Regions from separate parts of the Shewanella sp. BF02_Schw genome, predicted to be linked through region 1. Evidence: predicted binding sites of a transcription regulator. Region 1 holds the regulator's gene; the other holds the start of a gene.
The links. The regulator ArgR, encoded in region 1, controls arginine synthesis, uptake and breakdown. The targets are predictions, from matches to a motif close to ANTGAATANNTATTCANT.
Positions count from the first base shown of each region.

Region 1 (5,582 bases):
GTCAACACTTCGAATTACGTCCATACGGCTTAACAGCAATGCTAGATTTGGCACGCCCAATCTATCAGCAAACTGCTGCTTATGGCCACTTTGGCCGAGATATCTTCCCTTGGGAAGCGACTGATAAAGCTGAAGCACTTCGTGCAGATGCAGGTTTATAATCAGCCAGCATAATTATCGTCTTAAGCTAGTGTCTGTATTAAGCTAACACGATAAAAAATAAAACCGCCAACTGGCGGTTTTATTTTATCTATCATTGGCAATACAATGATTTGATCTAAACATTTAATCTCAACATTTAATCTCAACAATGGCTCAGATTATGTATCAACCCACTTGGCTAAACACAAAGATAACAGCAAACCACCAGCCATCAACGGCAACTAACCCCTGTGCGATAAACAGCCCTGTTACTAACATTCCAGCCATTAACTTGCCAGCCATTAAACAGTGGTCTGCAATCAAGTTATTCTATCGTCAACATATGCCGTATGCTCGATTAGCTCAGAAAGAGTCTGTGGCTGTCATTCATCATCTAAGCCCACCAGCTACTGATGAAGTTGATGTAAGCCAGCAAAAAATAATCGCTGCGGTAAGAGTTAAACCTATTGGCCAATATCAATTAATCAATGGATTATTGGTTCACCCTGACTACCGTGGACAACAGCTTTCAACTCAGTTATTGAAATTTATCGCGCCCAAATTAACCGCTAAAAATTGCTTCTTGTTTGCTCATCCGTGGTTAATTGGCTTATATCAACAGCAGCACTTTATCGTTATAGATCAAAATGTCGTGATAGGTCAAAATGATTTATCAGCGATACCAGCAGACATCACTCAGTTGTATCGTCGCTATCACAGTGAACAACGACCACTAGTGTTGATGCAGCTCAATGATCCCGATAAATAATCTAGATTAATAATCTAACTCAATAAGATCAATGAGCCAAACTCAGACAAAATCTAGATCGTATTAAAGCCTCTCAAGGCTATTGCACACCAATAAATTTAGCCCAAATAGACTTAAGCGTAATCAAACTAAGTCAGCATAAGTACAAGGTGATCGAACTCGTTAACAATGATCGAAATGTGAACTTTCAATACACATAAACGACACTTGTTGCATTGTCATTACGGGCACTACTTTGACACTGATAGACGCTAAGTTAATCCGCTCGACATCGGTAAATAGCGTAATCGCTGCTTGATAATTATTGGTTACGCCACAAAATAGCCACATGTCTTGCCAGCGCACAAAATACCCCGATAGCTGCAATTGCGGATCATCTGGATTTTGTAAATCGGCTTCAACACACTCATACAACTCTGTCGCATCAGTCAACACCGCGGCTATTAGCTTCATATTGTCAAATGCAGATAATCTTAAATCCAAATAGGGTGAAAAGAGTGCTTCAAAGTTAGTACTCATAATATTCCTCATAAATAACCACTTTATCAACACCCCTTAGTATAACGATCACGTAATATTAGCTGTGGCCAGTAAACAATAATCACGTTGTTCAAAACGAAATTGATCAATCTCTGTCATTGCGGCTTTTTGTTGATGTGCTGCCAACGAACGCGCATTGTCAGCGGCAACATACGTCACCATAAATGGAAAGGTATCTGCCACTTGTTTTTTTAATTCGGTAACCAGCGCCGAAAAAACTCCCTGGCCGCGTTTTGATTCTTGTATCCAAACGGGTCCATATTGGCACGTGTTAGTCGTCGATAAAGCTTGTCCATTTAAATCGGCAAACTTAAGTTTTTGAATAATATGTCGGTACAATGGTTGCGAGGAAAAAAATGACCATTTTGCCGCCATCACATATCCAATGATCACCCCTTGCTCTTCAGCTACGATAAACCAATGTTGATTTATCAACTGGCTCACCTCTGCTTTGGTAAATGAATGAGCATGAAGTTGGCTATTTGAACCTACCAACTCATCATCAACATGGGCTCGTTCTAACTGCACAATAGCAGCAACATCGGTTAATAACGCCTTACGGATAATAAATGACAATGATTATTCCTTTGACCCTGAATTGGGAGATTGTTTCTTAGCCCATTCTATCACTAGCGCAACGGGCAGCGGAGACATAATTAGTGTTCCCACGCCAATGAGTGAAGCAATGACCAACATCCCACTGACTTGTTGACCGATATCACTTTGCCAATATAAGCCGACACCCACCAACAACATGATTAAACCGACGAAATGTAACACTTTAACTAATTTGATCATTTGCGACTCTTTAATACGTTAAATAATGTTCATTAATCCAAAACATTACAATTATTTACGCTCTTATTCACACTCAAGTAGTAGAATAACGGCAATTTTTTGGTATATGGAAATCTCTCAACATGATAAAGCATATTCTCGGCGCCACTGTTATATTTTTAGGCCTTAGTGCTTGTCAAAGCCACACTCAAATTGTCTCAAATGAACAATTAATTGGTACTTGGCATGTAGAAGTCGTCCTCGACACTCCTACCATTAATAATAGCCCAGCAAATTTAGTTTTTGCTCCAAACGGTGAACTGACAGGTAATAATAGTTGTAATCAATTTTTTGGTCGTTACGCCCAACAAGGTCACTTGCTTCAACTTGCACCATCAGGTTCGACTATGAAAGCCTGTATCGATAGTTTAATCACCCAAGAAGCTGAACTGATGCAAGCGATTTCATTGGTAGAACAAGTTGATTTCTCTAAAGGAAAACTCAATCTATTGTCTATAAATGGTGATACGCTATTGGTACTGACAAAACAATCGTTACCCTTATCCTAAAGCCTATGGTTTAAATGAGTCGCCGGATTAGTTATTAGTGTCAGTTTAAAGTTCCATTAAAAAATGAATTTTTATTCAATAAATCTGATTCTTTCTTGACTTAATAAGTCAATCTATTCAAAATGTGCTAGATTTTTGAATAACAACTATAAGATGAATTATCACTATGCCAGCGACAAGAAATCAGGATGAGCTCGTACGCACTTTTAAAGCGATTCTCAAAGAAGAACGTTTTGGAAGCCAAAGCGAGATTGTTAATGCGCTTCAAGCCGAAGGATTCGGTAATATTAATCAATCTAAAGTATCACGTATGCTCAGCAAATTTGGTGCTGTACGCACTCGCAACGCTAAGCAAGAGATGGTGTATTGCCTCCCTGCCGAGCTAGGCGTACCTACTGCGGGTAGCCCAGTTAAAAATTTGGTATTGGATGTCGATCATAACCAAGCCATGATCGTGGTAAGAACTAGCCCTGGTGCTGCGCAATTAATCGCCCGTTTGCTCGACTCAATAGGCAAACCAGAAGGGATATTAGGTACTATTGCCGGTGATGATACTATTTTCATCTGTCCAGCAAGTATTAAAACCATTGATGAGACATTAGAAACGGTTAGATCTTTATTCAACTATAGTGAATAAAAAACCATTTCAATAAAAAAGCAATGCCATGGCATTGCTTTTTTATTACCTAAAACTGGCGTTTACGCATCATCAAATTGAGTTAAAAAATCCAATGATGGCACAAAGAAAGACGATCCAGTCAGCGCTTTAGTAAACAACATCAAATGATCATGATTCCCGTGACCATCACCGTGCACCATACTGCGGAGCATTTGTTCGAAGTGATCCGGTGTACGACATACTGAAATAAACATCAATCCTTGTTCTCTAATCGAACCATATGGCATGCTTTGACGTAAAATTTCTAATGCGTTACCGTGTGGATCTTTTAAGTTAACTCGTTTTGTGTGGCTGGTTAATGGCTTATCTTCTGATTCATACTCAATATCATCAACTTTGGTACGACCAAAAATATCTTCTTGTTTTTTAAGCGGTAAACGATGCCACTTACTTAAGTTATGCATGTATTTTTGGACATGAACATAACTACCAGAGACAAATTCTTGATCTTCATCACCGACAAGTGCAACTTGTTGACGATGGCGTCCTTTAGGGTTTTCAGTACCATCAACAAAACCTGTTAAGTCACGACTGTCCATAAAGCGAAAGCCACGTTCCTCATCGACTAACTCGACCAAATCTTCAAACATTTGGTTTATTTCATTGGCGACAAGATGCAAAATATCATAGCGATCACAACGGATATGAATAAACAGATCATATTCCATTGCAGGTGCATCACGGTTACCTTCACTCATGGCCGGAAAAGGTTTTAATAATGCAGGGCGAGATTCTGGATAAAAGGTATCCCAAAAATTAGCCCCAATACCCACAAAGCCATTAAAAGCACTGTCGGCATATTGATCCGTGAGTTCATAAATATACTGCGCTACATTAGCAATAGATGGGCGTAACTGATCTTCAACACCATCGTTGGCATTAAACATCAAGTACACACTGTGTAAATTCCCTTCTGCGCAAATTCCTAACTGTTCACGAGGCATAACTTGGTTACCCATATTAACTTCATCCATCTTAATACTAAATGTCGGCCTAAACGGTGATAATTTAACGTTTTGATGTTATTCGACGGCGATTAACATCTCTTACCAGTTAAGCTAATCATTAGATTAACTTAATCAAATTTAAATTACTTGAAGTGTACTCACATTTAGCCCGTTTGTAATACATATTGTATTCATATTCGTGCAGATAACAGCTTGATCATTCATTACAATTGTTAACGAACTCACTAGAGTTAAGGGCCAAAAAGTAAGCCCTAAATCAGATATTTAGCCTATGTCATCGCAAAATTAGCAATTATTTTGCAAGCATGAGGTAAGTATCTTATTGCTGGGGTGTTTAAAGCAGCGTTATTACAAGTTAATAAAACACTGTTAGCAACACTTTTAGCAAACAAAGGGTAATTTGATAACCACTTTCCCCGAACTAAGGTTCACTACAGGCTGGACAATTAAAATTACAGCATTGATAGTTAATTAAAAATCACCAGTGGATGCGCTGTAATATTTATGTCCACTCGTTGACCGGGCATTAACGTCGTTGATTGGCTACTGACGTCCAAAATATCATCGCCAATTTGGACCTGATAATGACATACCGTACCAAGGAAATGCCTTTCGACAATGCATCCTCGGCCATTGATACAAGGATGTAACTCAATTTGCTGTGGTCTCAATAATAATTGCCCTTGGCTGCCAACAGGTAAAGACAATGCTTCTGTGCTGCTAAGATCGCCCAAAGAATAGTGCACTTGATGGCTGGAGGTGACCGTAACAGGTAAATAATTACCTGCGCCTAAAAAGTCGGCAACGTAGCGATCAGTTGGTGCACTGTATAAGGTTTCGGCTTTACCATGCTGAATAATGGCGCCATCCTTAAATAAAGCCAGTTTATCTGCAAACACAAATGCTTCATCTTTACTGTGAGTCACAAACACGGCACTGACATTACGTTGTTTCAATATGGCGCGAATTTCTAACATCATATCGTTACGAACTTGCGCATCGATATTGGAAAAAGGTTCATCTAGCAATAATAATTCTGGTTGATATGCTAATGCACGTGCAATCGACACTCGTTGCTGTTGACCACCTGATAATTCATGCGGGTAACGCGATGCCAACCCGGTTAATTTAACCAACTC
Region 1 covers NZ_JABKAW020000007.1:181,786-187,367, reverse strand. The annotation lists gene metK (methionine adenosyltransferase) at 1-161, shown strand, start outside; gene HNW13_RS20785 (GNAT family N-acetyltransferase) at 434-910, shown strand; gene HNW13_RS20780 (hypothetical protein) at 1,073-1,429, opposite strand; gene HNW13_RS20775 (GNAT family N-acetyltransferase) at 1,478-2,026, opposite strand; gene HNW13_RS20770 (hypothetical protein) at 2,030-2,248, opposite strand; gene HNW13_RS20765 (META domain-containing protein) at 2,371-2,796, shown strand; gene argR (transcriptional regulator ArgR) at 2,963-3,433, shown strand; gene HNW13_RS20755 (Dyp-type peroxidase) at 3,496-4,434, opposite strand; gene HNW13_RS20750 (ABC transporter ATP-binding protein) at 4,911-5,582, opposite strand, start outside.

Region 2 (5,582 bases), on a different contig from region 1:
AGGTTCGACTCCTCCCACGCGCACCATTTCATGTTTCACTAAAAACCCAATTTATGCGCGTGTAGCTCAGCTGGATAGAGTACCTGGCTACGAACCAGGCGGTCGGAGGTTCGACTCCTCCCACGCGCACCATATATTGCGGAGAGGTGGCCGAGTGGCCGAAGGCGCTCCCCTGCTAAGGGAGTATGGGCTTTAAATCCCATCGAGGGTTCGAATCCCTCCTTCTCCGCCATTCATTAAATAACGTCACGCACATGAAGTGCAGACGATAGCATTATTTATGAATGGCTTGTTTTACCGATTTTGCGCGTGTAGCTCAGCTGGATAGAGTACCTGGCTACGAACCAGGCGGTCGGAGGTTCGACTCCTCCCACGCGCACCATAATAAAAAGGCCCTGCATCAATGCAGGGCTTTTTTTTTGCTTAATTTTCATTGTCTTTCTCATCTTACTGCAACCGCTTTATCTGTATGCGTCCGGGCAAGTACGTCTTCAACTGCGCTCATCGAGCCTTTATCTTAACGACTGATAATGACATCAGGAGTTAACATGGCTACACGTTCACATCAAGATTGGGTTGCTTTGATACAACAGCAATCCGCTAGCGGCTTAACGATTTCAAATTTTTGTCGTGTGCACAAGCTTAGTCTTAGTGGGTTTTACGCCCGCAAAGCGGACATGGCTAAAATGGGCACCCAACAGATAGCGCCGTTTGTTAAGGCTACCGTGACATCGCCCACTGCGATGACAACCCAAGCTCAACCTTCCGCTTCAGCCCAGGCTATCCATTTTCAGCATCAAACCGGTTTATGGACTTTCCCCAGCACCTTGCCTGCACGATACCTGCTGGAGATTATAAAAGGCCTACAAGCATGTTGATGTTTCGTGAGCTTCCCAGTGTTTATCTGCACCGTGCACCGGTGGATTTTCGTAAATCGATAAATGGCTTAGCTGTTATCGTTGAGCAGCAATTATCCTTACAGGCCAACGACGGCAGTGTGTTTGTCTTTTGTAATAAAGGCCGTGATAAATTAAAAATCCTCTACTGGGATAACACCGGCTTTGCACTGTGGTACAAACGCCTCGAGCAGGATAAGTTTAAGTGGCCGACGAAAAGTATTGATGAGTGCCTGAGTTTATCTGAGCAACAGTTTCATTGGCTGTTATCTGGCTTTGATGTCCTGGGTCATCAGCATGTGAACGGCTTGAATTACAGTTAATTGATCGCCATTGCGAAGGCTGTTTTCGATAATTAGATCACTGCTTTAGCCTTATTTAATGGGATATTTGATATAATAACACCATGAAATTAAGCCCTGATAACTTACCCAATGACGTTGATTTACTTAAGCAATTATTGCTTGAGACGTTGGCGGCTAAAGACGCTGAAATCGCCGAACTTAAACACTCTGTGCAGCGTTTGCTTGAACAATTTCGCTTAGCCCAGCAACAACGTTTCGGCGCCAGCAGTGAAAGCCATGACTATCAAGGTGAGTTGTTTAACGAAGCAGAAGTGACGGTTGATGAGCCTGTTGAATTAACAGCAGATGCTGACGCGCCTGTGTCACCTAAACAGCGCGCCAAGCGTAAATTACTGCCTAAAGACCTGCCACGTGAAGTGATTATCCATGACATCAGTGATGAAGATAAGCAGTGTGAGTGCTGTGGTCATGAGCTGGCGTTAATGGGCCAAGACAGTAGTGAGAAGCTGAAGTTTATTCCGGCGAAAATCAGTGTGATTGAGCACGTTAGATTAAAATACAGCTGCAAGCATTGTGAGACTAAAGGACCCCAGGCCAATATCAAACAAGCGCCCGTGCCAGTCAGTCCTATCCCTAAAAGCGTGGCGACGCCAAGCTTGTTAAGCCAGCTCATTACCAGTAAATATCAGTACGCATTACCCCTTTACCGGCAAGAAACCTTATTCAAGCAACACGGTATCGCCTTAAGCAGGCAAACCATGGCGGATTGGATGATGAAATCTGCAGCGCTGTTCAAGCCCTTACATGATTTACTGCACCAACATCTATTAACACAAGATGTCATCCACGCCGATGAGACCACGCTCAAAGTGATTAACGATGAGCGAGTAAAATCCTATATGTGGGTGTATTGCGCTGGCGCGGATAAACCAAGCACTGAGCCTCGATATCAAGGTTTGCGCAATATCGTACTGTACGACTATCAAGACGGTAGCCGCGCGGGCACCTGCGTGAGCCGTTTTCTGGCCACCGAGCAAACGGTATTTAATGGTTATTTACAAGTCGATGGTTACGCGGCTTATCAGCAGGCAAACAATAAACTGGTCGGTTGTTGGGCTCATGCGCGGCGTAAATTCAAAGAAGCGCTAATAGCACAAGGCAAGCCCAAAGTAGGCAAAATCAGTAAAGCGGATATGGCATTGAGCATGATAGCCAAGCTGTACCGTATTGAAACCCAAATACAAGCACTGAGCCTGGAAGAGCGATTGTATTTTAGGCGCACCCACTCACGTGCTCAACTGGGGTTATTTAAGCAATGGTTGGATAAATCAGTGCAGCAAGTATCAAAGGAGAGTCCGCTAGGCAAAGCCATCCATTACAGCCTCAATCAATGGTCAAAGCTGAGTTGTTACACGCAAGACAGTCGACTCAATATCGACAACAACCGTGCAGAGCGGGCAGTAAAACCGTTTGTGATAGGGCGTAAAAACTGGCTATTCAATCACAACCATCGCGGCGCTGAGGCGAGTGCAATTTTGTACAGCATCATAGAAACGGCTAAAGCGAATGGACTCATCCCGTTCGATTACATCGAACACTGCTTAGAACAATTATCCTACCTTAAATGCGATCTCAACAGCCTTTTACCCTGGCAGGTTAAGCTAGACAAGGCGTAGTTCGCCGGACGCTTACCTTTATCTCATAAAATTTGATTTTCACATCTTTATTCACTTATTACTCATGTCATGTTTAATCATCTATTTCATCAATTTGTTAAACCAATAAAGTGTGAGTGATTTTTATCATTGAATTATGAATTTGTTAATTTCAAAGTGAATATAGTGATTTTATTGATGATTCATCAGGTTATTATCATTTTTTTTGTATTTTATTGATTTTGTTTAATTGGTTCTCTCTATTTTGGTAAGACCAATTTACAAAAAGATAGCATTGTTGGTGTAAATTGTTTATATTTTGTGACAGGATTTTAGGTTTACAAACTCAGTTTGCGGTTTTTACCATGAAATACACCTTCATTGAATAAGCGTTGAGTTTGAATATTTATGCTTCTTGAGTAGTCAAGTTATGTCTGTAGTCGTTAAGGATGTTGTTGTCTTGGTGCACGTTTTGTGACATTGCACCGTGATAGCACATTGAGGGACGGTACAGAATAGTCAACGTATTGGTTTGATGTTTAACAGATAAAGTGAGGACACATGACATCGATATCTGAGCAGTTATCCGATGCGCTAGGCATTATGGTAATGGGCATGGGTTTAGTATTTATTTTTTTGAGTATCTTAATCATCGGTATTGGCATTGTTGCCAAGCTTTTTCCGGCCCCAGTAGAGGTTCCTACGCTAGCAACGGTAAGTGCTAATGTGCCTAAACATACCGTCTTAGACCCTAAGCTGGTTGCCGCTATTACCTCTGCGATACATCAATACCGCGCGAAATAAATTTGGAGTCATTATGAGCAAGCCATTAGCATTAACCGATGTCGTCCTGCGTGACGCACATCAATCATTATTGGCAACACGTTTACGTATTGACGATATGTTACCTATAGCACCGTTATTAGATAAAGTAGGCTTCTGGTCACTTGAGTCTTGGGGCGGCGCAACTTTTGATTCATGCATTCGTTATTTAGGCGAAGATCCATGGGATCGTATTCGCGAATTGAAAAAATCCATGCCTAATACCCCGCAACAAATGTTGCTTCGAGGCCAAAATTTATTAGGTTATCGACATTATGCCGATGATGTCGTTACGCGTTTTGTAGAACGAGCTCATACCAATGGCGTTGATGTATTTCGTATCTTCGACGCAATGAATGATGTCCGTAATCTTGAAACCGCGGTTAAAGCGGTTAAAAACGTGGGCGGCCATGCCCAAGGCACCATTTCATTTACCACTAGCCCTGTTCACAACATTGATACTTGGGTTGATATGGCTAAACGCCTAGAAGACATGGGCGCAGATTCTTTATGTATTAAAGATATGGCGGGTTTACTTAAGCCAATGCAAGCTTATGACCTCATTAGCCGCTTAAAATCACAAACGGACTTAATGGTGTCGATGCATTGTCATGCAACAACGGGCCTAAGCAGCGCTACATATCAAAAAGCGATTGAAGCGGGCGTTGATGTGCTTGATACGGCAATATCTTCAATGAGCCAAACCTACGGCCACAGCGCTACCGAAACGTTAGTGGCAATGGTTGAAGATACCGACAGGGCAACCGGTTACGATATGGTGTTGCTAGAAGAGATAGCAGCCTATTTTCGTGAAGTGCGTAAAAAATACGTCCGTTTTGAAGGTGCACTAAAAGGCATTGATTCACGTATTTTACGTGCTCAAGTACCTGGCGGCATGCTAACCAATATGGAAAATCAATTAAAAGAGCAGGGCGCAGCAGACAAAATGGATGCCGTGCTTGAAGAGATCCCGCGGGTACGTGAAGATCTTGGTTTCTTACCTCTCGTTACCCCAACATCGCAAATTGTTGGCTCACAGTCGGTGATCAATGTGCTGATGGGTGAGCGTTACAAGTCGATGACCAAAGAGACCGAAGGTGTACTAAAAGGCGAATATGGTGCGACGCCAGCGCCAGTTAATGCAGAACTACAAGCCAGAGTGCTAAAAGGCGAACAGCCAATTACGTGTCGCCCAGCCGATTTAATTGCACCAGAATTAGATAAGTTACGTGTCGAGCTTGCCGAAGCCGCCAAAGAGCAGGGCTTTAGTTTAGCTGCAGAATCAGATGACGATGTAATGACTTATGCGTTGTTCAATCAAATTGGTCTTAAGTTTCTTAAAAATCGCGGCAATCCGGATGCGTTTGAACCTGTCCCAAGTGCAGATGATTTACAAGTGGAAGCCGATAAAGGCCCACAAACCTATACCGTCGATGTCGATGGTCAACATTTTGTGGTTGAAGTGAGTGAAGGTGGTGAGATTGGTCACATCGCGCCAGCATCAGCTGCATCTATTACGGCAGCGTCTGCAACGGTCGCCTCAGCGCCTACGGGTGAGATTAAGTGCACCATGGCCGCGCCGTTATCGGGAAATATTTTCAAAGTGTTAGTCAGTAATGGTCAAGCGGTTAAAACCGGTGAAGTGATCATTATCCTGGAGGCGATGAAAATGGAAACCGAAATTCGTGCTCAACAAGATGGTGTTGTAACTCAGTTAGCGGTTAAGCAAGGTGACAGTGTAACTGTAGGTTCAACATTGTTGTCATTAGCATAAGAGGTCGAAATGGAAGGATTATTGGCTTTTTGGGCTGAAACGGGTGTCGCTAACTTTACTGGTGGCCAACTGCTAATGATGGCTGTTGGTTGTTTATTGTTATTTCTAGCGATAATTAAAGGATTTGAAC
Region 2 covers NZ_JABKAW020000001.1:461,637-467,218, forward strand. The annotation lists tRNA gene HNW13_RS02175 (tRNA-Arg) at 1-26, shown strand, start outside; tRNA gene HNW13_RS02180 (tRNA-Arg) at 56-132, shown strand; tRNA gene HNW13_RS02185 (tRNA-Ser) at 141-232, shown strand; tRNA gene HNW13_RS02190 (tRNA-Arg) at 306-382, shown strand; gene HNW13_RS02195 (IS66 family insertion sequence element accessory protein TnpB) at 549-878, shown strand; gene tnpB (IS66 family insertion sequence element accessory protein TnpB) at 872-1,219, shown strand; gene HNW13_RS02205 (IS66 family transposase) at 1,303-2,877, shown strand; gene HNW13_RS02210 (OadG family transporter subunit) at 3,418-3,660, shown strand; gene oadA (sodium-extruding oxaloacetate decarboxylase subunit alpha) at 3,674-5,452, shown strand; gene HNW13_RS02220 (sodium ion-translocating decarboxylase subunit beta) at 5,462-5,582, shown strand, end outside.
Region 2: the regulator ArgR is predicted to act here: its motif matches at 3,254-3,271, upstream of HNW13_RS02210 (OadG family transporter subunit).